Regions from separate parts of the Faecousia intestinalis genome, predicted to be linked through region 2. Evidence: riboswitches for the same ligand, from Rfam matches in the RefSeq annotation. Region 2 holds a riboswitch; the other holds the start of a gene.
What was found. A riboswitch is a leader RNA that binds a small molecule or an ion and turns the genes downstream of it on or off. The one in region 2 is predicted to bind cobalamin.

Region 1: linked by a shared signal. The riboswitch ahead of WMO66_RS05265 (DUF4430 domain-containing protein) and the one ahead of WMO66_RS07015 (S-layer homology domain-containing protein) in region 2 are both predicted to bind cobalamin.

The regions. Positions count from the first base shown of each region.
Region 1 covers NZ_JBBMFF010000178.1:27-11,505, forward strand. The annotation lists cobalamin riboswitch at 807-1,009, shown strand; gene WMO66_RS05265 (DUF4430 domain-containing protein) at 1,099-3,018, shown strand; gene WMO66_RS05270 (AAA family ATPase) at 3,871-4,827, shown strand; gene WMO66_RS05275 (DUF58 domain-containing protein) at 4,839-5,900, shown strand; gene WMO66_RS05280 (transglutaminase TgpA family protein) at 5,903-8,023, shown strand; gene WMO66_RS05285 (S-layer homology domain-containing protein) at 8,044-11,479, shown strand, end outside.
Region 2 covers NZ_JBBMFF010000205.1:52,924-64,402, reverse strand. The annotation lists gene WMO66_RS07070 (hypothetical protein) at 1-176, shown strand, start outside; gene WMO66_RS07065 (DUF378 domain-containing protein) at 252-464, opposite strand; gene WMO66_RS07060 (anaerobic ribonucleoside triphosphate reductase) at 679-3,003, shown strand; gene nrdG (anaerobic ribonucleoside-triphosphate reductase activating protein) at 3,003-3,494, shown strand; gene WMO66_RS07050 (aminopeptidase) at 3,575-4,798, opposite strand; gene WMO66_RS07045 (homocysteine S-methyltransferase family protein) at 4,951-5,826, shown strand; gene WMO66_RS07040 (NAD(P)/FAD-dependent oxidoreductase) at 5,790-6,704, opposite strand; gene trxA (thioredoxin) at 6,701-7,021, opposite strand; gene WMO66_RS07030 (dihydrofolate reductase) at 7,074-7,577, opposite strand; gene thyA (thymidylate synthase) at 7,586-8,416, opposite strand; gene WMO66_RS07020 (aldose epimerase family protein) at 8,413-9,333, opposite strand; cobalamin riboswitch at 9,483-9,704, shown strand; gene WMO66_RS07015 (S-layer homology domain-containing protein) at 9,801-11,479, shown strand, end outside.

The DNA.
Region 1 (11,479 bases), on a different contig from region 2:
TATTGCGCAGCCGTTGGCGGCTCTGCCGCCTTACGGATGCGGCATGCCCCTTGCGGGTACACAAAGTACGCCTGCACTTTCCAAACCTCGACTCGACGAAAAATCTCTCGGTATCCACTCTTGAGGATACGATTAGTGGCTTCCCAGATTTATTTATCTTCAGACCGTTGACGGTCAAAAAGATCAAAGCCGCAAAAAAACAGCCTGACAGGAAACTACATGGGAGACATGGAGTTTTTGGCAAGCTGCTGCATCGTGGGGCGGGTCGGCGGCCCCCCCCCCCCCCCCCACAGGAGGAGAACACCCGGTCATGCGCAGCGGGAACGCATCCGCTGCCCCGAATCGGGCACAAAAAAACGGCTGAGAGGATAGATAGACTATCCCCTCAACCGATTCGGGCAAAGTAATGCATCACAGTAGGTCTTCTGGGTCGCGCATCCGGGAGCAAAGCCCCCACGGCCGCTGCCCTGCCTTCTCAGGGTTCCCCAATGACCGGCTTTCGCCGACGGGCAGCGGACTCAACGCTCACAGCGACGGTTATCCCAGAGGCGCAGCGCGCCTCCCTCGGGGTATTATCCCCGTTCCCTTGTTTACCCGTATGCCTGACGGGGTCGCCCCGCGCCGTTGCGTACATACGGTCTCTGCAAGCAGAATATTCAGTTCATGCCGCACAGGCTTTGTGCGGACTACTTTGATTATAGACCATGCGGGCGCGCCTGTCAAGCACCGAAATCCGTATTTTTTTAGCGAATGCGGAAACACACACCGGAACGGGCTTGACAAAAAAATCGGCCCTTGTTATACTGAGAGCAATGGAAGCTTCAAGTGCTTCCGCTGCCGTCCGGGCAGCGGGAGAGGATAGGGAACCGGGTGAGAATCCCGGACGGTACCGCCGCTGTATGCGCGGAGGCCGCGTGCAGGGCGAAAGCCGGTCATTGGGGAACCCTGAGAAGGCGCGCGCGGCCGTCGAGGCGTGAGTCAGAAGACCTGCTTGGGGAGGCTCTGCCCGCATGGTGCGGGAAACGGGGCGCTTTGTTGTGCGCAAATGCGGACGCTGCAACGATTGTTGCAGTGTCCTTTTTTTCTGGGGGTCGTGCCATGAGACGGAAAACAATCTGGGGCCGGGTCTGCACGGCCGTGCTGATCCTTTCGCTTCTGGCCGGTGCGGTGGCTGTCGTGTTCACGGGCGGACGGGTGCGCCCGCCCGATCCGCTGCCGGAGCAGGCGCAGGTCCTGCAGCCGGACCGACAGGAGCGCGGCGGCAGCGGCGGCACATCGGACGACGTGCCCCTCACGCAGTCCCCGGAGCCGACGGAGCCGTCCGAAGAGCCGGACGAGACGGAAACGGCCGAGCCATCCACGGAGCCGGACGAGCCGACGGATGCGACGTCCGCCACGCAGACGACACAGACGCCCGAGCCGAGCGAGGAGCCGACGCGCAGCACCGGCGGCGGAACGGAGCCGACGGAGGAGCCGGGTCCTGCCCCCACGGAGGCCCCCGGCCCCGAGGAGCCGCATATCGTGACGGACCTTGTCAGCCGCGTCTGGCGCTCCGGTGAGCTGGACGGCGATACGCTGCGGTTTTATGCCTATGCTGCGGGCAGCGGAGACCTGAGCCTGCGGGTATATTATAAGGAGTCCGGCTCCACCGCAAACAACGGCACGCGCCTGCTGCCGGCGGACGACCGGAACTTCTCCGTCCGCCTTACCTTAAATCAGTCCTATACCTTCTCCTTATATTTATATCGCGACGGCCGCCGCGTCGGCGATGCCGCGGTATACCATATTTCCTACCGCGCAAGGCTCGCAGACGACGATCAGCCCGAGATCGGCGATGCGCCGCCCATCATCACGACGAGCCGCGACGGCCGGACCGATCCCGTTTCCGTGCAGACGATGACGTTCGTCGTCTGGGCGAGGACGGGCACGGACGGTTCACCGATCTACACGAGCCATCTGCAGGTCTCGATGGACGGCGAGCTGCTGACGAACCCGACCGGCAGCGCCGCGTCCGGCTATGAATATGTGCTGCGCTTCTCCGCGCCGCTCGTCGGCGATGAGCGGGAATACACGCTGCGCATCCTTGCGTGGGACGATGCCGGAAATTCCGCCATGCGCACCGTGAAGATCGTCTATCAGACGGTCTCGGAGGGCGACGACATCGGTGAGGCGACCATCCGCATCGACGCCACGACCGTCGGCCTCGGAATCGTCGACGAGGAGACCGTCCGCATCAAACAGGGCGACACGGCCGCGCAGACCGTGCTGCAGATGCTGGAGGACTGCGGCTATGAGGCAGGCTATGACGGCCTTGCGGAAAAGAACGGCGGTTTTTATCTCATGCGCCTGACGCGCGGCGACCTGCTGTTTCGCGCGCAGGTGCCGGAGCGCCTCTGGACACTCATCCAGCGCGACGGCATCTCACTGACGGGTGCGCCCGGCCGCGACAGCCTCGGCCAGCACGACTACACCTGGGGCGCGGGCTGGATGTATGATGTCAACGGCTATTACCCCGGCAAGGGCCTGTCGGAATGGATGCTCGGCGACGGCGACGTGCTGACGCTGCGCTTCACGCTGGCCTGGGGCAAGGATATCGACGGCTTCGGCGCGACGGGCGGCGGCTACGGCGTGCTGTCCAGCTACTGCTATGTCTGGCGCGACGGGCAGGAGATCCCGCTTGGCCACGACTGGCAGGAGACGGCCCGTGTCGAGCCGACGGAGACGGAGGACGGCTATGCGGACTATGTCTGCACGAAGTGCGCCGAGACGCGCCGCGACGTCCTGCCGAAGACCGGAACGGTCGACCCAACGGATCCCACGGATCCCACGGATCCCACGGAGCCGCCAACGGATCCCACGGACCCGACGGAGAACGGAAACGAGAGGAGCATGTTCCTTGAAGCAAATGCGAAATATTCTGATCCTGCTGCTGTGCGCGGCACTGCTGGCGGGCTGCGGCGCAAGATCGGCGCCTGCAAAGGCACTCGAGGGCTGCCGGGCGCTGCTCGGCGTGCGTGAGGGCTTCCTGGAGGGCCGCGCGGCGGAGCTGGCGGGCAGCTCCATCGGAGATTGGCTCGCCATGGCGCTGCTGGCCTGCGGTGCGAACGAGAGCTATGACGCCTATCTTGCCGCGCTTGAGCGGCATGTCACGGAGCGCTATGCCGAGCAGGGCACGCTCGATGCGCTCATGGCGACGGAGTATTCCCGTACGATCCTGACCGTCGCCATGCTCGGCGGCGACCCGGCCGCCTTCGGTACGCGGCCGGACGGCACGACCGTGGACCTGCTGGACGACGGCGTGTGGAATTTTGCGGGCGAGCTCGGCGCGCAGGGCCTCAACGGCCTGATCTTTGCCCTGCTGGCGGTCGATGCCGGGACCTATCCGGAGCCGGAGCGGGCGAAAAACACGCGCGCCGGGATCGTGGAGGCCATCCGCGCGGCGCAGGAGCCGGACGGCGGCTTCGGCCTCGTTTCCGGCGCCTCGGAGGCCGATATGACGGCCATGGCCCTGCAGGCCCTTGCGCCCTACGGCCGGGACGAGACCGTGGAGCGGGCGCTTGCCTGGCTGAAGGACCAGATGCAGCCGGACGGCACCTTCCTGGCCTACGGCGAGCCGAGCGCCGAGAGCTGCGCGCAGGTCCTCCTTGCGCTGGCTGCGCTCGGCATCGATCCGGAGCAGGAATTCGGCAGCGTGAACCCCGAAACAGGCCTTGCAGAATTCCGGAAGGCGGACGGGAGCTATGCGCATCTGCTGACGGACACGGAAGGAAATCTCATGGCGACGGAGCAGGCCATGCTGGCCCTCTGCGCGCTGGAGCGGCTGCCGGACGGCGGCTGCGTATACGAATCGAAATATCGGGAGGCGGCATGATGGAACAGAAACAATATGAGCTTGCGGCGCAGGTGCTCCGCGAGGTGCAGAAGGTCATCCTCGGCAAGCGGGAGATCGTGGAAAAGGTCCTGATGGCCGTGCTGGCGCAGGGCCATGTGCTGCTGGACGACGTGCCCGGCGTCGGCAAGACGACGCTGGCCATGGCCTTCGCACGCGCGCTCGGGCTGGAGACCCGCCGCGTGCAGTTCACGCCGGACACGATGCCGTCGGACATTCTGGGCTTCTCCGTCTATGACAAGCAGGCGGGAGCCTTTTCCTACCAGCCGGGCGCGGTCATGACGAACCTGCTGCTGGCGGACGAGATCAACCGTACCTCCACCAAGACGCAGGCGGCCCTGCTGGAGGCTATGGAGGAGCGCCGCGTGACTGTCGACGGGAAGACGCATCCGCTGCCGCAGCCGTTTTTCGTGCTGGCGACGCAGAATCCCGTCGGCTCGGCCGGAACGCAGCTCCTGCCCCCGGCGCAGCTCGACCGCTTCCTGCTGTGCCTGAGCATGGGCTACCCCGACCGGGAAAGTCAGGTGGAGCTGATGAAGGAGCGCCACCACGCCGACCCGCTTGCGCAGGTGTGCCCCGTGACGGATGCCGCCGCGCTCGGCGGCCTGATGGATGCCGCCGCCATGACGTTCGTGGCGGACCCGGTCTATGATTATACGGCCCGCCTGCTTGAGGCCACGCGCTGCCATGAGAGCCTGCAGCTCGGCCTGAGCCCGCGCGCCGGTCTGGCCCTGTGCCGCGCGGCCAAGGCGCGCGCGTTCCTGCATGCGCGGGACTATGTCCTGCCGGAGGACGTCGCGGAGGCAGCGCCCGATGTCTGTGCCCACCGCCTTGTGCTCGCGCCGCGCGCCCGCCTGCATGACGAGACGGCGCGGTCGGTGCTTGCCGAAATTCTCGAGCGCGTCCCGCAGCCCGCGGTGCGCGAATTCAAAAGCTGATGCGGAAGCGGATGCTGCGCGCCTGGCTGCTGTGGCTGCTGGCGGCGGCCTGCTGTGCGCTGGCCTTTGCTTTTACCCATGCCGGGGCAGCGCTGGCCGCGCTCTGCGTGCCGGTGCTGGCGGCGCTGGCGGGATTCGTCGTGCTGCGGTGCAGCAGGCTGCCCGCGCTTTCGCTCCGGCTCCCGGCAGGCGGCCGGAAGGACGGCATGATCGCGGGCGAGATCGTGGCCTCCCGCCGCGCGCCAGGCCGCGTCCTGTGCCGCATCGAGGTGCGCAATGACCTGACGGGCGAAACAACGGAATTTTTCGCGGAGGAACGCTTCTCGTTCCGCGCCGAACACTGCGGCCGCCTGACGGTCCGCATCCGCAGGGCCTGGCTCCTCGGCCTGCCGGGCCTGTTTGCCCGGAAGATCCGGACGGACGCGGCGGCGCATGTCACGGTCCTGCCGGATACGTTCCCGGTCTCCGTCCATGTGACGATGCCGGAGGTGCAGAGCCCGGACAGCGACACCAGCAGCCCGGACCGCCGCGGAAGCGACCTGACGGAGCCGTTCCGCCTGCGCGAGTATGCGCCGGGCGACAGCCTTCGCCAGATCCACTGGAAGCTTTCCTCCAAGCTCGATCGCCTCGTGATCCGCGAGCCGGGCATGCCCGCCGCGCGTACGCTGCTCGTCTTCTGGGACCGCAGCGGCGATGCCGCCGCGCGCGATGCGCAGGCGGAGGCCGTGTTCTCCGTCTGCCAGAGCCTGAGCGAGCAGGGGTATGCCTATCAGCTCGGCTGGCCCGAGGGCGGCACGGCCCGCTTTGCGGAGGCAGGCTCCACGGAGGAGCTGCTGCGCGATCTGCCGCTGCTGCTGCGCGGCGGCGCGGAGCCTCTGCAGGAGACCGGGGCGCTGCGCGGCTTCGGCAAGATTCTCTACTTTACGGCCTCGCCGGACCCGGTCTGGCGCAGCCTGACGGCGGGTGCGGAGCCGGTCCTGCTGCTGTGCGGCGTGCCGGAGCAGCCGGATGTCCGCTGCATCTGCTATACCAAAGAGGACTATGCTGCCGCGCTGCAGCAGCTGGAGCTTTGAGCATGAAACGAACGAACGGTTTTCAACTGGAACGTGCCCCTGCCGGGGGGCAGACTCTGCCGCCGTGGGCGGCCGCGCTGTGCGGCGGCCTGTGCGCTGCGGGGGCGCTGACGCTGCTGGCGGGGTCCTTCCCCGTGCTGCCTGCGTGGGCGGCCCTGCTGCTCGGCCTGCTGCTGGGGGCCGGGCTTGCGCTCCTGCCGCAGCGGGCGTGGCTGACGCCTGCGCTCTGCGGCGCGGCGGCGCTGTTCTGCCTGTGCGCCTTTGTGCCCGTCACGGCGGGCCTGCGGCAGCTGGCGGACTGCGTGCGCCGCTGGCTGACGGCGCGGACCGGGTACATCTATTTGACATCTTCTGGCGGAATGCGGCAGGGCCTCTGGGCCTTCCTGCCGCTCGGCTTTCTTTCGGCGCTGGCCTCCGGCCGCTGCGCCCGGCGCGGGAGCGTATGGTTTGCGGCCGTTTCGCTGCCTCTTGCGGCGGTCGGCTGCACCATTGGGCTGTTCCCGTCGTGCTGGGGCCTGCTGCTTCTGGCGGGCGGCATGACGGCCCTGCTGCTGTTCCGCACGGACCGGGGACGGACGGCGGCCCTGCTGCTTGCGGGCTGCCTGCTGCTCAGCGCGCCGCTCGGACGTCTCTCCCTGCCCGAGAGCGGGGCAGCGGCAGCGCTGGCCAGCGGGCTGCATGCACTGCGCTATGACGCGGCGGCCAACTCCATGCCGGAGGGCGATCTGCACGATCTTTCCGCGTGGGAAAAGAACGGGACGCCCGCGCTGCGCGTGACGATGGAGCAGCCGCAGCGGCTTTACCTGCGCGGCTTTGTCGGCGAGGTCTACACGGGCCGGAGCTGGCAGCCGCTCGATCCGCAGACGCTGGCGGACGAGGCCGGGCGTTTCTATTGGCTGCATGAAAAGGGCTATTATGCCCAGAGCGCCGTCGGGACTGCGGCGGTGCTCGCCGGGCAGACGCAGGTGCAGACCGTCACGGTCACGAACCTGTCTGCCTGCGGCGCGCAGGCCTATCTGCCGACGGGCCTTGCGGACAACGCCCTGCTGGAGCCGGACCGCATCGGCGACCGCGCGGCGAAAGCGCCGGGGGAAACGTATTCCTGTTCCTGCGCCGTCGGCGGCCTGCGCGACTGGTATGCCGCGCAGCAGGCGCTGGCGGACGATCCGGACGGCGCGGCGCAGTGGCTCACGCTGGACGAGGGCTACCGGGCGTTTGCCGAGGCACAGTTCCTTGAGCTTACGCCGGAGGCGGCCGGAGCCGCGCAGGCGCTGCTGGGGAGCGGAATGCAGGGAAAGACGCTCCCGGAAATTCTGCAGGCCATCCGACAGACGCTCACGGAGCACTTCGTCTATGACGAGAGCGTCTCGACGCAGAACGGGACGCAGGACTTTTTCCAATATGTGCAGTCCGTCACCGCGCGCGGCTACAGCGTGCACTATGCGACGGCCGCCGTGCTGATGCTGCGCTATTGCGGCGTCCCGGCGCGCTATGCCGAGGGCTACTACCTCTCCGGACAGGATGCGGTCTCTGGGGAGCAGACGTTTGAACTGGATGAGACGCACGCCCATGCGTGGGCGGAATATTATCTGACCGGCGTGGGCTGGGTCCCGTTTGAGGTCACGCCGGGCTATGTGGAGGCCGAGGACCTCGGAGCAGGCGGCGAGGCGGGCGGAAAGCAGTATGAAAACACGCAGCTGCCGCCCGTTGTGGAGCAGCCGGAGCAGCAGGCCCCGCAGGAGGAGACGCAGCGCAGCTTCCGCTGGTGGCTCGCCGCGATCCCGCTTGCCGCGGCCCTCCTCGCGTTCGTCCTGTGCCAGCTCTGGCGCAGACGCCGCCTGCACCGCCGGATCGCGGCCATGGCGGCGGACGAGCCGCGCGAGGCCGTGACGCAGCTCTATGGCTACGCCGTGTTCCTGCTGGCGCGGACCGGCGCGGCCCCGCCCGCAGGGCTGGAGCAGGCCCGGCAGGACAATGCCGAGGCCATGTTCAGCGGCCACGATATTCCAGCGGAAAAGGCCGCCGCCATGCAGCGCTTCGTGCAGGAGGTTCTGCAGGCCTGCCGGAAAAAACGCAATCCGCTCCAACGGTTCGCGGACCGCTGGTTCCATATCTGGTATTAGGTTTGAAGGAGGCAATGCTTATGAAGTCCATTCGATTTCTTGCCCTGCTGCTGTGCGCAGCGCTGCTGCTTCCGCTCGTGCCCGTGCATGCGGCGCAGAGCGGCGGGAGCTTCTATCTGACGGCCTCCACGGCCGGGCAGACGCTCATTGAGCCGGTCGCCGTGCCCTATACGGCCGGGCAGACCATCCGGGATGCCCTGCGCGGCAGCGGTTATGCCTTCGGCGGCATCGATACCGCGTTCATCACGGACATCGAGGGCGTCGCGGGAAACTTTACGGTCTATTATGACGGCGGCGCGTATTCGCTCGATGCGATTGCCAGCCCGGAGACCGTGACGGCCGTCGTCTTCTCCGAGCGTGAAAGAGGCTTTCCGGCCCTGCTGGACGCCGTGACGGAGCTTGGCCGCTTCCGGGAGCGCACGGACCATGTGCAGAATTACCCGGCGGCGCAGCAGGCCTATGCGGCGGCGCTGTCCGGCCTGCGGACGGCGGACGAGGCGGGCCTGACGACGCTTCTTGCCGCACTGCGCAGCGCCGTGGCGGAATACGAGGCCATTCTGAACGGCACAAAGTACCCCGTGACCTTTACGGACACGGCCGGGACGGCCGCGCAGCTCACGCTGACGGACAGCTACGGCAATGTGACGCAGGTACAGGGCCTGCGCGCCGAGGTCGTGGCAGGGGAGTACACGTTCAGCCTGTCTGACGGCGGCGCGAACCGCGTCGACGGCACGCTGACCGTGGCAGGCGCGGTGGAAAAGCAGGTCACGCTGCCGACGGGCGACTGGTTCGGCACGATCCGCCTCCACAATGCGTCCGGCGCATCCGCGGGTGCCTATCCCGGCACGCAGGATGAGAAGACCCATACGGCACAGTTCCGCGTGGAGGACTTCCGCACGCTGGCCTATCTCTATGCCGAGCGCGGGGTGGATGCCCCTGCGGACGCGGCGCTCTACAGCTGCTACATCGGCCAGAACGGCAAGGACTACGGCGACGGCAGCCAGCCCTCGAACCGCAAGAGCTGGTCGAGCTATCAGACGGCGCTCGTGTCGCTGCTCACGGCCGGGATGACGGACTGCGAGGTCCGGCTCGAGGCCCGCAGCGCTTCCGGCACGGACATGCGCATCCAGTCCTATACGCTCCGCCTGCACCGTGTGCCGACGCTCGCGTCGCTTGCCGTCTATGGCGAAGGTACGCGCCTGCCGCTGGACTTTGACCCGGCCGGGACGGACTATGCGGTGACGACGGTCTCTGACCGCCTGGCGATCGAGGCGGTCCCGTTCGGTACGGAGGGCTATTCCGTCACGGTGAACGGCGGCACGTCCGCAGAGGTCCCCGTCGGGACGATCACGGTGCAGGTAGCCCACACGAACGGAGAGCGCACCGCCTATACCATTGCGGCGACGAAGGTCGACTCCGTCGAGGTGCGGATCACGGTGCCCGCGGGAACGGACACTGCCGTCTTCAATGCGGCGGACAGCGAGATCGCGCCCGTCGGCAGCGGGACCTACCGCCTCATCCCCGGCGAGCGCTATACCTGGATCACGACAAAGCAGGAATTCTATCATGCGGCGGGCAGCTTTGAGGCCGCTGCCGGTCTCACGGTGCAGGCGTCGGAGCCGGACACGACGGACCGTCTCAGCGCGCTTGCCTCCTACAGCGCGCGCAATCCGAAGAACGGTGTGAGCTATGAGAGCGACGTGCCGTTTTCGGCGGCGCAGCACCGCTATACGCTGACGGTGCCGGATGCGAACTCCACGTTCTATCTGCAGGCGACCCCGACGGGCGGCTATGCCGTGAAGGCGCGCTACCTCCGCCAGACGACGAACACAGGCACGAACGGCACGCAGGCGGCGATCAACGTCACGGCGACCGTCGATCCCGCGAAGACCGCCACGGCCTGCGGCCAGAGCCTTGCGGCGAGCGGCTATTCCAACACCGTGACGCTGCGCCTGAGCCGGACGGCGGGCAGTGTGGAATATTACCAGGACTACACGCTGCTGCTGCGCCGCCGCCTGACGCTGGGTGGGCTCAGCGCCGCCGTGGACGGCGTAACGCTGAACCTGCTGAATGCGAAGGGCGAGGCGCAGAGCTTTGACCGCGATGTGACGGAATACTGGACGCGCGTCGACGTCAGCGCCCGCACGCTGGACTTCACTGCCTCGTTCCGCAGCCTGCCGACGGAGACGAACCCGAACAGCGGCGGCTATCTTGCGGACATCAACGGTACGACGTATGCGGAAGCGCCGTCCGCCGCCCTGACGCTCGATCCGGAAAAGACCGCAGAGGATGTGACCGTGACCGTGCACCATGCAGACGCGGCGGCGCTCCCGGCGACCTATACGCTGCATGTGCAGAAAACGGAGCCGACGATCGTGACGTTCGTGACGGAGCCGAAGGACGCGACCGTCTTCCTGACGAATGAGCAGTCCGGGCGGCGCGCGGAGCGGGCCACAGACGGCAGCTTCGCCCTGACGCCGGGCGACCGCTACACCTATACCGTGACGGCAAAGGGCTATGTCGGCACGACCATCCAGCATTACACGGCCCCGGAGCAGGCGGAAACGGTCCGCGTCACGCTGCAGAAGGCGGCGGAGAACACGGGCCTGCAGCAGCTTCCTGCCCAGTGGCCCTCGTTCCGCGCGGATGCCTATAACAACGGCGTCATCGACGCCAGAACGCCCGTTTCCTCGGAGAATACGGTCCTCTATTGGGCCACGCAGCTCGGCAGCGGCTATTCCTCCGATGCCTGCGGCTGCCCGATCATCGTGGATGACTGCCTGTATACCTACGGCGGCGAGACGATCTACAAGCTCGACAAGCGCACGGGCGAGGTGCTTGCGCAAGGCAAGATGGACCATAAGTCCAGCTTCGCCATCAACTCGCCGACCTATGCCGAGGGCATGATCTTCGTCGGCCTGGCAAACGGCTGCGTGCAGGCGTTCGATGCCGTGACGCTCGAGTCTCTGTGGCTGTACGAGGACCCGCTCGGCGGCCAGCCGAACTGCCCCATCACCTATGAGGGCGGCTATCTCTACACCGGCTTCTGGAACCGCGAGGACGGCAACGCAAATTTCGTTTGCCTGACCGTGACGGATGAGGACCCGGCGAAGACGGATGAGAGCAAGCTGGCCTCGTGGACCTACACGTCCCGCGGCGGCTTCTACTGGGCGGGCGCTTACGCCTGCAAGGACTTCGTGCTCGTCGGTACGGACGACGGCGAGGCGGGCTACACGACGGGCCATGCCCGCGTGCTCTCGTTCGACCCGCGCAGCGGCCGTCTGCTCGGCGAGCTGACGCTGCCGCAGACGGGCGACCTGCGCAGCTCCGTGACCTTCGTCCCGGACAGCGAGGGCGGCCTTGCCGGTACGGCCTATTTTACAACGAAGGGCGGCTATTTCTACGGTCTGCATGTCGAGGCCGATGGCACGTTCACGGAGGGCTCGCTGCGCGCGC
Region 2 (11,479 bases):
GCTGGCGCATCCGGACCGTTCTGGGGCTGCGCGCGCTCATGCATGTGCTGCTCGGCGCAGGCGGTGCGGCGGTCATCCTGCTGCTGTCGCGCAAAACGCGCAGCACCATCCAGACGATGCTCATCGCGGCGGGCATTCTCGTAGTCCCGACGGTCGCGGCCGCACTACTCTGGTAGAACGAAAAAAACAGACTGCCGGCGGGCCATTGCGGCTCGGTCCGGCAGTCTGCCTTTGTGCAGTTTTTCTGCTGGTTATGCATCGTCCTCTGCGGCGCGCAGCGGGCGGCGGCGGAACAGCAGCGAGATGCACCACAGTCCCGCGAGGCCGACGATCGTGTAGATGATGCGGCTGACGACGGCCGTCTGGCCGCCGAAGATCCAGGCGACCAGATCGAATTTGAAAATGCCGACCAGCCCCCAGTTGATCGAGCCGATGATGCTCAGAATCAGCGCAAGCATGTCCATCTTGATTTCCCTCCTGTTGTCATATGCTGTGGATAGTATGCACACCCGGTGCGTAGATTATACGGAAAATCGCGGGTCTGCCGAAAACGGCCCCGATTTTTTTGTGCACTATTTCAGCCGGGCCGCGCTTGACAGACACCGGAACTTGCAGTACGATATATGCGTTTTGTGCCTGCGCGGTACTACCATATCTTGTGTGCGAGAGGAGACAGTCATGACGCAGAAAATGATCCGCAAGCGGGACGGGCGTCTCGTAGAATTTCATACAGAAAAGATCCGGAACGCGATCTGGCGTTCATTCCTCGGTGTCGGGCAGACCGGCATGGAGGACGTCTCCGACGCGCTTGCCCGCAAGGTGGAGACCATGCTCGAGCTGGAGGGCTGCGAGCCGGAGGTCGAGCATGTGCAGGACCTTGTGGAGCAGGTGCTGATGCAGGAGGGCTACGGCCGCACAGCCAAGGCCTACATCCTCTACCGCGAGGAGCGCAGCCGCGCGCGGCAGGTGAATTCCAGCCTGATGCGCAAATTTGAGGAGATCACGTTCAAGGATGCCGCCGATTCGGACATCAAGCGCGAAAACGCCAACATCGACGGCGACACCGCCATGGGTACCATGCTGCGCTACGGCTCCGAGGCCGCCAAGCAGTTCTCCGAGTCCTTCCTGATGAAGCCGGAGTATGCCACGGCGCATGAGCGCGGCGATATCCACATCCACGATCTTGATTTTTACGCCCTGACGACAACGTGCTGCCAGATCGACCTGCTTTCGCTGTTCCACGGCGGCTTTTCCACCGGCCTCGGCCATATCCGCGAGCCGCAGGGCATCGCGTCGTATGCGTCGCTGGCCTGCATTGCCATCCAGTCGAACCAGAATGACCAGCACGGCGGCCAGAGCATCGTGAATTTTGACTATGCCATGGCCGAGGGCGTCGCCAAGACGTACCGCGCCTGCTACCGCCAGAACCTCAGCCGTGCGCTGGAGCTGCTGTGCGGCGTGACGCCGACGGATGCCCAGCTCCGGGGCTTTGCGGCTTCACTGGCCGAAAAGGGCCTGACTCCGGCGCTTGCCGGGCAAAAGGCCTATGACGATGCCGAGGCGGCGCAGCTCAAGGCTGCCTTCGGCTGCGTGGAGGGCGATATCCGCCGCGCGCAGGAATTCGCTGCCCGCCGCGCCGCAGAGGAGACGGACCGCGCGACGTATCAGGCCATGGAATCGCTTATCCACAATCTGAACACCATGGAGTCCCGCTCCGGCTCGCAGACGCCGTTTTCCTCCATCAACTATGGCATGGATACCTCGCCGGAGGGCCGCCTTGTGATGAAAAACCTGCTGCTCGCCACGGAGGCCGGGCTTGGCAGCGGTGAGACGCCGATCTTCCCCATTCAGATCTTCCGTGTGAAAAACGGCGTGAATCTCAACGAGGGTGAGCCAAACTACGACCTGTTCCGGCTGGCCTGCCGCTGCAGCGCCAAGCGCCTGTTCCCGAACTTCTCGTTCCAGGATGCCCCGTTCAACCTGCAATATTACAAAGAGGGCCATCCCGAAACGGAGATCGCCTATATGGGCTGCCGCACGCGTGTGGTGGCGAATGCCTACGATCCCTCCCGCGAGGTCACGGCGCGGCGCGGCAACCTTTCCTTCACGTCCATCAATCTGCCGCGGCTCGCCATTCTGGCACGCGGCGACCGCGAGGCCTTTTTCCGCAGCCTTGATGAGATGCTCGACCTTGTCGTCGGCCAGCTGCTCGAGCGGCTCGAGATCCAGAGCCGCCGCCGCGTGCGCAATTTCCCCTTCCTGATGGGGCAGGGCGTCTGGCTGGACTCCGAAAAGCTCGGCCCGGACGATGAGGTGCGCGAGGTGCTCAAGCACGGCACGCTCTCCATCGGCTTCATCGGCCTTGCCGAGTGCCTGAAGGCGCTGACCGGCGCGCACCACGGTGAAAGCGCCGAGGCGCAGGCACTCGGACTTGAGATCATCGGCCGCATCCGCGACCGTGCCGACCGAGAGTCGGCGGCCCGCGGCCTGAACTTCTCCTGCCTTGCCACCCCGGCGGAGGGCCTCTCCGGCCGCTTCGTCCGGATGGATGCCAAGCGCTTCGGCGTGATCCCCGGCGTAACGGACCGTGAGTATTACACGAACAGCTTCCATGTGCCGGTGTATTATCCGATCTCGGCCTTTGACAAGCTCCGCATCGAGGCACCCTATCATGCGCTGACGAACGGCGGCCATATCTCCTACATTGAAATGGACGGCGATCCGCTGCAGAATCTGCCCGCATTCGAGAAGGTCGTGCGCTTTATGGGCCAGTGCGGTATCGGCTACGGCTCCATCAACCACCCGGTCGACCGCGACCCGGTCTGCGGCTTTAACGGCATCATTGGCGATACCTGCCCGCGCTGCGGCCGCCGCGAGACGCCGGACCAGCCGTTTGAGCGTATCCGCCGCATCACGGGCTATCTTGTGGGCACGCTCGACCGCTTCAACAACGGCAAGCGCGCCGAGGAGCGCGACCGTGTCAAGCACGGGGTGACGGACTGATGCGCATTGCCGGAACGGTCTCCGAGTCTATCGTGGACGGACCGGGCCTGCGGCTGACCGTGTTCACGCAGGGCTGCCCGCACCGCTGCCCCGGCTGCCACAATCCGCAGACGCACGACCCGGCAGGCGGCCGCGAGGAAACAACAACGGCGCTGCTGGCTCGCTATACTGCAGACCCGCTGCTCGACGGCCTGACGCTCTCCGGCGGGGAGCCGATGGAGCAGGCAGCGGAGTGCGCTGCGCTGGCAGAGGCCGTGCACGCGCTGGGCGGCAATGTCTGGGTCTACACGGGCTGGCGCTATGAGGCGCTCGTGCAGGAGTCAGACCCGGCGCGCCTGCGGCTGCTGGCGGCTGCCGATGTGCTCGTGGACGGACCGTATGTCGAGGCGGAGCGCTCACTGGAGCTCCGCTGGCGCGGAAGCCAAAACCAGCGCCTCATCGACCTGAACGCGACCCGCAGAACCGGGAAGCTCACCCTACTAACGGAATAAAAAAGCTGCTGCAGCACAATCGCTGCAGCAGCTTTTATGTTCGGGACTCAGAAAAGCTCTGATATATTCAGAGATCCCTATTAAAATGCCCAGTTGCCGTCGCGGAAGATCGGCACGGTGCGGCCGTCGCGCGTGTGCGCGTCGATGGACAGGTCGGCGGAGCCGATCATGAAGTCCTCATGCACCATGGAATCGTTGATGCCCTTGGCACGGCACTCGTCGAGCGTGTAGTTCTCAAAATTCTTGATCGTGTCGGCAAAGCCCATGCCGAGCGCCAGATGGCAGGCGGCGTTCTCGTCGAACAGCGTGTTGTAGAACAGCAGGCCGGAATTCTGGATCGGGGAGTTATAGGGAACGAGCGCGCACTCGCCGAGGTAGGAAGCGCCCTCATCCATGGAGATGAGCTTCTGCAGAAGGGCCTCGTTCTTTTCGGCATGGACCTCGACGGCCTTGCCGCCCTCAAAGCGGATGGAGAAGTTCTCGATAAGCTGGCCCTGATAGGACAGAGGCTTCGTGGAATAGACGATGCCCTCTGCCACGCCGCGCTTCGGAGAGATGAAGACCTCCTCCGTCGGGATGTTCGGGTTGAAGAAGTGGCCGAGCAGAGAGTTCTCGCCGCCGCCCTTGAATTCGGCGTCTTCGATCATGCCGACCTTGAAATTCGTGCCGTTCGAGCTGTGATATTCCAGCTCCGTGATGCCGAGGTCGTTCAGATAGGCACAGCGGCGGGCGAGGTCCTCGTTATGGGCCTTCCATGCGGCAACGGGGTCGTCGTCCACGCGGGAGGCGGCCAGAATGGCTTCCCACAGCTTCTCGACGGCCTGTGCCTTCGACAGGTTCGGGAAGAGCTTCTTTGCCCACGCAACACCGGGGACGGCCGCGATGCACCACTGATACTTGTTCTCGATCTGGTCGCGGTACGGGCGGATGACCTTGTACTTGGCCTGACCGGCCTTGGCCATCTTTTCCTGATTGACGCCGCGCAGACCGTCCGGGTCCTCGGAAATCAGGTAGATGCGGCAGGGAATCTCATCGACATAGTGCTGCCAGCGGGCCTCCTCCCAGTTTTCCAGCGTGGAGAGGTTCTTCTGGCTGCGCCAGCGGACATGGAGCTTCGTCAGCGGCTGATAGTCCCAGTCCACCACAACGCGCTTGGCACCGGCGCGGTAGCATTCCTCAACGACCATCTTTACGAATTCGGGCTGATCGAGCTCGGCGGCGATGAAGACCTCCTGACCCTTCTGGACATTGACGCCGACCGTGGCGATCAGCGTGGCATATTTGCGCAGTACGGACTTTTTCATATTGTCCTCCTTGTAATAATGAATGGAATCTATCGCTATTCTAGCAGAAACCCCACCGGAATGCAACCGAAAATGCATGCGGAAGTTTCTCGTTGCAAATTCCCGCCGAAACGGGTAGAATAGAGAAAGAAATCCATACCACGGAGGAACCTATGACAAACGAAGCTTTTCAGGCGCTGCTTGCGCGCGGCCCCGTACTGCTCGACGGCGCGACCGGCTCGAACCTGATGCGCGCGGGCATGCCGCGCGGCATCTGTACGGAGGCCTGGGTCACAGAGCATCCGGAGCCTCTGCTGGCTCTGCAGCGGGACTATATCGCGGCCGGGTCACAGATCATCTATGCGCCGACGTTCTGCGCCAACCGGCGCGGGCTTGCACGCTGCGGCCGAGAGAACGATGTTGCGCTTCTGAACCGGCAGCTCGTTGCCCTGTCGCGCGAGGCGGCAGGCGGCCACGCGCTCGTGGCAGGCGACCTCACAACGACCGGCGTGCCGCTCGAGCCTGCCGGGACAATGACATATCACGAGCTGTTTGAGATTTACACGGAGCAAATTACGGCATTGGCCGAGGCCGGGGCCGACCTGCTCGTCGTGGAGACCATGCTCGGCATCGACGAGATGACCGTCGCCCTCGAGGCGGCGCAGAGTGTCTGCGCCCTGCCGGTCCTGTGCAGCATGACGGTGCAGGCCGACGGCAGCGGCTATTTCGGCGGGACCTGCGTCGAGGCCGTGGAGACGCTGCAGGAGCTCGGCGCGGCCGCCGTCGGCATCAACTGCTCCACCGGCCCGGACCAGCTCGAGAGCCTTGTGCGCAACATGAGGCAGGCTGCAAAGGTGCCGCTCCTTGTCAAGCCGAATGCGGGTATGCCGGAGATCTCGCCGGAGGGCGAGGCCATCTATTCCATGGGCCCGGCGGCATTCGCGCAGCATATGCGCACGCTGATCGATGCCGGAGCTGCACTCGTCGGCGGCTGCTGCGGCACGGATCCGCGCTATATTTCCGCCCTGCGGGACGTTTTGCCCAGATAATGCTCCGCCTGCTGCGCCGCCGCTGCGCCGTCCGAGACGGCCGTAACGATCTGGCGCAGCTGCTTTTCCCGCACGTCGCCTGCGGCAAAAACGCCCGGCAGGCCGGTCCGTGTCGTCTCGTCCGCGCAGTAATAGCCGTCCGGCGTCCGGCGGAGCTGCTCGCCGCCGAGGGCGGAGACAGGCGTGCGGCCGATGCAGACAAACAGGCCGCTGATCTCCAGCTCCCGGCCGTTCTGCAGGCGGATGCCGGTCAGGCGCTCACGGCCCAGCAGCTCCGTTACGATGCTGTTCCGGCAGAATGTCACATTGTCCTGCTTTTCCAGCGCCGCCAGCCCGGCGGGCGCTGCCCGGAACGTGCTGCGGCGGTGCACGAGCGTCACATGGCGGCACAGCCGCGACAGCAGCAGGGCTTCGCTGACGGCGGAATTGCCGCCGCCGACCACGGCGACGTCCTTCCCGCGGAAAAACGCCCCGTCGCAGGCGGCGCAGTAGCTCACGCCGGGCAGCTCGTCCTCCTGCGGCAGCCCGAGCCTCCGCGGGCCCGCTCCCGTGGCGAGCACAACGGTCCGGGCAAGGACCGGCCCGCCGTCCGTCTGCAGCTCCTTTACGCGGCCGGTGAGCTGCGCGCTGCGGACGTCGGCCAGCAGAAAAATGGCTCCCGCGCGCTCCGCACCCGCTTTCATGCCGTCTGCCAGCGCGGCTCCGTCTGCGCCGTCCGGAAAGCCGGGGTAATTCTCAATGTGCTGCGTCTGCGCCATCTGCCCGCCGGGGCCGAGCCGCTCGAGAACGAGCACGTCCAGCCCGGCGCGGGCGGCATAGAGAGCCGCCGTGCAGCCCGCCGGTCCGGCCCCGACCACGGCCATGTCATAGCATCTCATGCTTCGCCGCTCCGCAGGAATTCCTCCAGCTCCGTCAGCGTTTTTGCGCCGGTCGTGCGCCGGAGCAGCCTGCCGGAGCGGAACAGCAGCAGCGTCGGGACGGTCAGCACGTCAAACCGCGCCGCAAGCTCGGGCTGGGCGTCCACATCGACCTTTCCGATGCGCAGCTCCGGCCGAGCCTCTGCCAGCGTCTCCAGCACCGGCGCAAGCGCACGGCACGGGCCGCACCACGCGGCAAAGAGGTCTACGAGCACCGGCCCCTCGGCCTGCAGGACCTCCTGCTCGAAATTTTCTTCCGTCAAAGGTAAAATCGGCATAAAAATCACTCCCTTCGGCGCTTAGTCTGCGCAGAAGGGAGCAATTCTATGTTCATAATGGAAGCGGAGCGTCGTTTTCGTAGGTCAGATAGCGGAAGCAATGGCCGCCGTCCTCCTGCAGGGGGCCGGTGTCCGTGCAGCGCCAGTTCGGGAGCCGGTCCAGATCGGGGAAAAACCGGTCGGCAGGCAGGTCGGCGCAGGTCTGCGTGAGCAGCACGCGGCTGCACCACGGCAGCAGCGCGCGGTAGACGCTCGCACCGCCGATGAGGCACAGCGAATCGGCCGGACGGGTACGCATGGCTTCCTGCAGGGCCGCAAGCGACGGAAACACCGCTGCGCCCGGCACGGAAAAGCCGGGCGTGGCCGATAGGATCCAGTTCTCGCGGTTCGGCAGCGGGCGCGCGTGGGGGAAGGTGAGCAGGGTCTTGCGGCCATAGATCACGGTCTTCCCGGTCGTGAGCGCGCGGAAGCGGCGCAGGTCAGCGGAAATGGAGACAAGCAGATCGCCGTCCTTCCCGATGCCCCAGTTTTGCGTGACGTTGACGATGCAGTCCATGGCTCCTCCTAAATGGCGACAGGAATTCTGGCCGAAAACGGATGATAGCGGTAGTTCTCCACCTGCACGCTGTCCGGCGTGAAGGCATAGAAGTCCGTGACCGCAGGATCGAGCCGGAATTCCGGCGCGGGATACGGCTCCAGCTCCAGCATCTGCTCGACAAGCGGAATGTGGCGGTCGTAGATATGGCAATCGGCGATCACATGCACGAGCTCGCCTGCGACAAGACCGCTGACCTGCGCCAGCATGTGCACGAGCACGGCATACTGCACGACATTCCAGTTGTTTGCCGTGAGCATGTCCTGCGAGCGCTGATTCAGAATGGCGTTGAGCCGGTTGCCGCTGACATGGAACGTCATGGAATAGGCGCAGGGATACAGAGCCATCTCGTGCAGATCGGCGAAATTGTAGAGGCTTGTCAGAATGCGGCGGCTGGCCGGGTTGTGCTTCAGGTCGTACAGCACGCGGTCGACCTGATCGAACTCTCCCTCCGGGAAACGGTATTTGATGCCGAGCTGATAGCCGTAGGCCTTGCCGATGGAGCCGCTCTCATCGGCCCAGCTGTCCCAGATATGGCTGCCGAGGTCGCGGACGTTGTTCGACTTCTTCTGCCAGATCCACAGCAGTTCCTCCACGCATGAGCGCCAATAGGTGCGGCGCAGCGTCATGAGCGGGAATTCCTCCTGCAGATCATAGCGGTTCACCACACCGAAGCACTTGACCGTATGGGCCGGGGAACCGTCCGCCCAGCGCGGGCGAACGGACTGATCGGTGTCCCAGACGCCCTCGCGCAGGATGCGTGCACACGTCTCGCGGTAGAGCAAATCGGCGCGGCTCATTTTGCGGTGGATTCGAAGGTATAGGTGATGGAGCGATGGAACGTCTCACCGGCCTTCAGCACGGAGGAGCCGAATTCCGGATGGTTCGGCGTGTCGGGGCAGGCCTCCGGCTCAATGGCAAAGCCCTGATTCGGATGGAGCTTGCCCGAGAGGAATTCACCGGTGTAGAGCTGCAGGGCAGGGTAGTCCGTGTGCAGCGACAGGCGGACGCCGCCGTCCTCTGCCACAAGAGCGTCCTGGCCGTCGAGCACGAAGCCGTGGTCAAAGTTCTGCGCAATGGTGTGCGGCGTGCGGAAGTCGAACGGGCCCTCGGCCGGGCGCAGCTCTCCGGTGGGAATGAGCTCGCCGTCCACGGGGATCCAACGGCCGGCATTGATCTGCAGCGTCGTTCCGAGGATGCTCTCCGTGCCGCCGAGGTTGAAATACATGTGCGTTGTGGGCGCGAGGATGGTGTCCTTTGTGCTGACACCCTCAAAATCGAGGAAGAGCCGGCTGCCCTCCACGCGATAGGTGACGTGCATCGTCAGTTCACCGGGGTAGCCCGCGTCGCCGTCCGGCGTGTGCAGCGTGAAGCGCACTGCCTGCTCCCCAAGGCATTCAGCGGCCCAGATGCGCTTGTGGAAGCCGACGCTGCCACCGTGCAGGTGATTGCGGCCCTCGTTCTGCTCGACTTGCACCGTCTTGCCGTTTAGCGGGAAGCGGCCGCCCGCAATGCGGTTGGCATAGCGTCCGACGATCGCGCCGAGGTAGCTGGTGTCCTGCAGATAGTCGTCCGGAGTCTTCAGGCTGACCACGACATTGCGGCCCTGATAGGCAAGCCTTGTGACGGTCGCACCGAGGCTCATCACGGAGACGGAAAGCGTATCGGAAGAGATGGTATACATGCTGTAGCCATAGAAATCAGATAACTGGATCATAATGCTGCACTCCTTCCCGCCGGGGGCGGATCATAATATACAATTCAAATTATAGCGTATTTTCGGCGCTTCGTCAACGGCGGTTATAGGGTCGGAACGTTTTTCATCCGGCTTTACAATGCTGCGGAAATATGCTATACTGAATAGGTTAAAAATAAAAAGCTTTTGTGGCTCCGGCAGGGCATATGTACAGCCGGAGATGGACAAGGGAATGCAGTGAGAGCCTGCAACGCCGACCGGCGCTGTATGTGCAAGACGCGAGCTCCATGGGCGAAAGCCGGTCATTGGGGGAACTGAGAAGGCTGAGCGCCGCGTTGCGGGGGAGACCCGAGAGCACGAGTCAGAAGACCTACAGAAGCATGCGGCGCAGGTGCGCCATGACGCAGGAAAACGGCTGCGGCAGGGGAAACGAGGCCCTCTGCCGCAGTGTTTTTATTATTTTCGTATTAAGAAAGGAAGATTGGATCATGAAACGAATGATCGCGGCGATCCTTGTGCTGTGCATGGTGCTGTGCAGCATCCCGGTCGCAGCAGCGGCAAGTTTTGATGAGTTTTTTGCGGACGTTCCGGCGACCGTGGAAAACGACGCCTCCTATCCCTTTGCGGAGAGCGACGACGAGACTTGCCTGATATCCGGCAACAAGGGTATGGGGGGAACGACTTCCGCCCTCAAGCTGACCTTCCGGAGCGGCGGTACGTTCCGCTTCTCCTATAAGGTCTCCAGTGAGTCCAAATACGACTATATGGCGGTTACGAAGAACGGAACGGACCTGACGAAGTCCAATGCGACCTCGTATTCCGGTGCGATGACGTCCTTCCAGACCTACACGATGGAGGTTGCGGCGAATGACGTCGTGACCATCGGGTATTCCAAGGACTACAGCAGCGATAGGAACGATGACACGCTCTATCTGAAGGACTTCAGCTGCAAAACGTACTATGGCGTCACGTTCACGGGCGCGCCTGCAGGCACGGCCTTTACGCTGACGGACAGCGCGGATGCTTCCTATGCCGTGACGGACGGCAAGGCCAGCGTTCCGGCGGGCGAGTACCGCTATACGGCCGAGGCCTTCGGCTATGCGCAGGCCACCGGCAGCTTTACCGTGACGGATGCGGCCGTTGAAGTCCCCGTGACCATGACGGAGCTTGCACGCTATAAGGCGGCGTTCTTGATCACGGGCCTTGCCGCAGGCACGACGGCGGCCGTTACCGTGAAGCACGGCGACGAGGTTATGCAGGCCGAGGAGGACGGCTCCTACCTGCTCTTCCCGGCGGACTATTCCTATCAGGTGAAGGCTGCGGGCTATAAGACGGCACGCGGCACGTTCACGCTCGGCGAGGCCGACACGACAGTCAAGGTCACCATGGTCCCCGGCATCGAGTGGGACGGAACGGTGGCAGACGGCTTTGCGGGCGGCACCGGCACGCAGGCGGATCCCTATCTCATCTCGAACGGCGAGGAGCTGGCCTATCTCTCCGCACAGGTCGCCTCCGGCAATGCCTTTGCCGGAAAGCATGTGACACTCGCAGCCAATCTGGACATGGGCAATGTGGCCTTCACGCCGATCGGCAGCGATGCCCGCCGCTTTGCGGGCAGCTTTGACGGTGCGTATCACACGATCGATAATCTGCTCGTCTCGCAGACGACGGACTATGCCGGTCTGTTCGGCTGCCTGGATACCGGCGCGGCCGTACGCCGCCTGACGGTCCGCGGCAGCATCTCCGGCCGCGGCTATGTCGGCGGCATCGCCGGTCAGGCGGACAGCGCCACGATCGAGGCCTGCGCGAACTATGCCACGGTCACCGGTACGAGCCGGAATGTCGGCGGTATCGTCGGCCGTCTGAACGGCAAGTCCGCTGCGCGCTCGACCGTCCTGCGCTGCGCGAACTTCGGCACGATCAGCAATGGTACGAACAATTTCTCGGCCGGTATCGTTGGCACTGCCTACTATACTACGCTGAGTGAGTGCTATAACGTCGGCTCCGCCACCGGCAACCGCGTCGGCGGCATTCTCGGCCAGACGGATTCGAACACGACCGTGACGTCCTGCTACAATGCCGGTGCGATCACACTGGCCGCAGCGGGCAACTATAATTATGCGGGCTCGCTCATCGGCTACAACGACGGCGGCTCCGTTTCGAACTG